Regions from separate parts of the Microcoleus sp. A006_D1 genome, predicted to be linked through region 1. Evidence: riboswitches for the same ligand, from Rfam matches in the RefSeq annotation. Region 1 holds a riboswitch; the other holds the start of a gene.

Region 1 (2,189 bases):
GGCGGCAACCCCCGCAAACGATTTGTATAAGCCAGACTATCAATCTGATGGTTCATTCCGAGGATTTGCGATCGGAATTCTGCCGAGATTGCGATCGGCCTTTATACAACCCAATCACGTACCCAACTACGCCAGCCCCTATTGCCGCTTGAGACGCAAACAATAGACTAGCAATTTCTCCGCTAGCAGGCTCAACTAAGTGATTGAACCAAGGCTTATAATCCGGTTGAATTTCGGTAATTGCTTTCTTAGCTTGGTCATCGGAACCGCCGTATTCACCCCGCACAAAAACGAGAGGAATAACAGCAAGAACAACTACAGCGCCCGCCAATAACCAATTTTGCCGCGAAGTAGCTTGCTGATTTGTAGGTTTTTGATTCACAGTTTATGACTCCTGTCTCAATAATTTCAAAGTTTCCAACTCCGGCTTTCCGTAAGAATGCAGCCAATTCCAGACCAATACAGTCAGCAATCCCTCACTAATAGCCAGAGGTACTTGAGTGATTGCAAAGATGCCAGCAAACTTGAGAAACGAAGCCATAAAACCGCCGCTTGCTGCCGGGAAAGCTAACGCTAATTGAATCGAAGTCGTCACATAAGTCAGCAAATCTGCCAAAGCCACCGCACAAAAAATTGCCGCCCGCTGGCTACCAGTTCGCAACAGCAAATGATAGATAAAATACGCAGCAAAAGGGCCGACAATCGCCATCGAAAACATATTCGCGCCCAGCGTTGTCAAGCCACCGTGGGCTAACAGTAACGTTTGAAATAACAGCACTAAAGCCCCCAGTACAGCCATCACCGAAGGGCCGAACAAAATCGCACCCAAACCAGTTCCCGTCGGGTGAGAACAACTGCCAGTTACCGAGGGAATCTTTAAAGCAGAAAGCACAAAAGTAAACGCACCCGCCAAAGCTAACAGCAGTTTAAGTTCCGGGTGTTCTTTTGTGATAAGGGCGATCGATCGCAAACCCAACACAAAAAAAGGCAACGCCACCATCCACCAAAACACAGCCCATTGCACAGGCAAAAAACCTTCCGAAATGTGCATAGCTGCGGCAGGCGTTGCCGATGCTAGGACAATATAACAACTCAAGCCAGCCATCAATCCCAGGCTGACTAATTTCCGATTTCTGGCCTTCATGCTGAACCTCGCAGATGAGACAATTTAAACCAACACATCGGCGGGCATCCTGACTCAGAAAGCGACACGACTTTCATTACAGTTGCGGGACAGCGCCGGACTTGCACCGAACTTTCCCCCTTTCCTCTAACGGCTGTTCCCCATTAGAACCGACTGCTTAGACATAGTTTAGTCGATCGCGTAATTCTCAGCCGATATTTTACAAAAATTATTTCAAATTAAGTAACTCAAGATTACCTATATCTTGCTTTTCTTCCTTTTCTTACTTAGCGTCTTTGCGATCCATAAAAACCTTAACCAAATACAAAAAAATACCCAACAACTAAATGCTATAATATTAATGAGTTTTGAGAAAAACCGCCATGTTAGATTACAACTTTCCCAAACACTGGCCCTCAGCCGACGAACTACCAGACTCAGATGAAACACCAGTGGATAACGAACTGCAAGAACTAATACCAGGATTGCTAAAAGCAATATTGCTCATAATTTGGGCCGAACGTATGGACTGGTTTTTTGGCATAGATATGGCTATTTACCATCACCTCAAAAAACCTGTCATTGTGCCAGATGCTTTCTTAAGTTTAGGAGTAAGACGGTTTTACGATGAAGAATTGCGTCCCAGTTACGTGCTGTGGGAGGAAAAAGTGATGCCAACTTTTGTCCTCGAAGTTGTTTCCCCGACTTCTCGCAAAGAATACACCGCCAAGTTGGAAGAATATCAAAGGTTAGGCGTACTTTATTACGTCATTTATTCTTCTCGCCGCCGACGTAAACCCCGCTTGGAAGTATATAAGTTAGTCAATGGTTCCTATGACTTACAGCCAGGAAATCTAGTTTGGATGCCAGAAATTGGTTTGGGAATTGGCTGTGAAAGGGGAAATTATTCTGGGGTGACGAGGGAGTGGTTGTATTGGTATGATGCTGATGGTAAACGCTATCTGACTCCTGAAGAACAGTTGAAAGAATCAGCGCAACGTCTCCAACAGGAATTCCAGCGCGCACAACAGGAAGCCCAGCGTGCACAACAGGAATCCCAACGTGC
Region 2 (2,189 bases), on a different contig from region 1:
GGAACCGCCACAAACCCCTTAATCCGATAGATTTCTTCCTTCTGCATCAAGGATTGCAGTTTTTTCACCAAAGCTTCTGGTTCAAATGCGCGATCGGCAATAAAGAAAGTCGAGTTAATATCATCATCGTGCTCATGTTCCTCCTCAGCGTCGTGGTGACTCGGGCGGGACTCCAAATCATCCTCAACCGCCGCATTAAATCCCAACAGCACATCAGGGTTAATTTCGCCACCCTTGCAAGGCACAATTTTTACACTCGGACGTAACTCTTGCTGCAACCAGGTTTGAACTTTCTGTTGAGTTTCTGCATTTACGCGATCGACCTTCGTCAACAGTACCATATCGGCACAGGCCAACTGGTCTTCAAACAATTCCTCGATCGGCGTTTCGTGATCCAAACTATCATCAGCCTGTCGCTGCGCCATCAAAGCATCGATATCACCGACAAAATTACCGCTAGCAATAGCTTCGCAATCAACAACAGCAACCACACCGTCAACAGTAGCGCCAGTGCGAATTTCCGGCCAGCGAAAAGCTTGAATCAAAGGCTTAGGAAGTGCCAAGCCAGAAGTCTCAATCAAGATACAATCAATTTGGTCTTTGCGCTTCAACAATTCCTGCATAGTCGGCAAGAATTCCTCTTGAACAGTGCAGCAAAGACAACCATTTGTTAGTTCTACAATATTGCTGCTGACACTTTCTTCTTCATCGCAAACTTGGCAATCGCGCAGCAGTTCTCCGTCGATACCAATTTCGCCAAATTCATTAACTAAAACTGCGATGCGGCGGCCTTGATTGTTTTGCAATAAATGGCGAATTAACGTAGTTTTGCCACTACCGAGAAAACCAGTGATGACCGTAACAGGAATCTTGTGCATTAAATTTTGTGTCAGGTTTAAATGTACCGTATGGTGCGCATGGCGCACCATTCTTCAGTCCGCGAAGGCGGACATCGTTTGTGTAGTCGCGGTTTCTAACCGCCGACTCTTCTGTTTGCTCTTATCTCTAATTCCCCAGCGGCGGAATCTTCGCCAAAACACCTTTTTTCAAAGCTTGAGGACGCTCAGCCCAAGGCAACAAACCGTCCGACTTAGCATAGTATTGACCCGCGCATTCGAGTACAGCCTCGACACTTTCCGGCTCATTCGGAGGCAAATCACCAAACAGATAAGTATACTTTCCCACAGCAGCAAAAGACACCGCACAAGAGTGACTGCAAGCACTCATGCACTCAACTTCTTGAATATCAAACTGCTCGGACAACTCCCAATCTTTAGCGAGTTTCGATAAATCTTCCATAAATTGTTGGCCACCGCTTTTACCTTCGCGCTTGCCGTCTTTCCAAACACTAGCGCAAGCCGTGCAAACTAAAAGACAGTGTTTTGTGCGTACAGCCGTGTTACGTTTAGTTCCATTCATCATCCATACCTCGTAGATGCGTTCAAAAGTGAGTTAGATATCGGCGGGCATTCTGACTTTAGAGGTAAAGGACTTGCATTCCTTACTACAAACCTCATTACAGTTGCGGGACAGCGCCGGACTTGCACCGAACTTTCCCCGTTTCCTCTAGCGGCTGCTCCCCGCTAGAACCGATCGCGAATTCAAATCCTACCACACTTGCCGCCCTTTCCCAAAAAAGTTATCTTGGTAACAGCGATTTTTAATATCTAACCACATAAATTAACCCAGTTCGTAGTAAGGACTTTAGTCCTCTGATATTTCTGCGGACTGAAGTCCTCACTACCAACCTTATGAACGATTTTCCCGACTTTTCCACACACGGCTATCAAGTAACCCGCGAACTCGGATACAACAGTTTGGGCGGCCGCGTCACCTATCTCGCCACAAAAATTAATACAACAAACTCCGTTGTGATTAAGCAATTTCAATTCGCTCAATTAGGTGCTAGCTGGACAGAATACGATGCTTACGAACAAGAAATTAAAGTGCTGGAAAGTTTGGATTTCCCAGGTATCCCCCGCTATCTCGATGCTTTCGGGACTGACAGCGGTTTTTGTATGGTGCAGGAATACAAAAATGCTGAAAGTGCGATCGCCCGGACTTTCTCGCCGCCGGATATTAAACAAATTGCGATCGCCACTTTAGAAATTCTAGCTTACCTGCAATCCCAAAAACCGCCCGTAATCCACCGCGACATCAAACCGGAAAACCTGTTAATCGATGACAAC

The links. A riboswitch is a leader RNA that binds a small molecule or an ion and turns the genes downstream of it on or off. The one in region 1 is predicted to bind cobalamin.
Region 2: it holds a riboswitch for cobalamin, as region 1 does, so the genes downstream of both, QUB68_RS29490 (DUF1636 domain-containing protein) here and QUB68_RS17050 (energy-coupling factor ABC transporter permease) in region 1, are expected to answer to the same signal.

Annotation. Positions count from the first base shown of each region.
Region 1 is NZ_JAUBVZ010000008.1:237,361-239,549, reverse strand. It holds gene cbiQ (cobalt ECF transporter T component CbiQ) at 1-56, opposite strand, end outside; gene QUB68_RS17055 (energy-coupling factor ABC transporter substrate-binding protein) at 53-382, opposite strand; gene QUB68_RS17050 (energy-coupling factor ABC transporter permease) at 386-1,144, opposite strand; cobalamin riboswitch at 1,167-1,313, opposite strand; gene QUB68_RS17045 (Uma2 family endonuclease) at 1,507-2,189, shown strand, end outside.
Region 2 is NZ_JAUBVZ010000030.1:8,787-10,975, reverse strand. It holds gene cobW (cobalamin biosynthesis protein CobW) at 1-878, opposite strand, end outside; gene QUB68_RS29490 (DUF1636 domain-containing protein) at 1,006-1,422, opposite strand; cobalamin riboswitch at 1,445-1,609, opposite strand; gene QUB68_RS29485 (serine/threonine protein kinase) at 1,752-2,189, shown strand, end outside.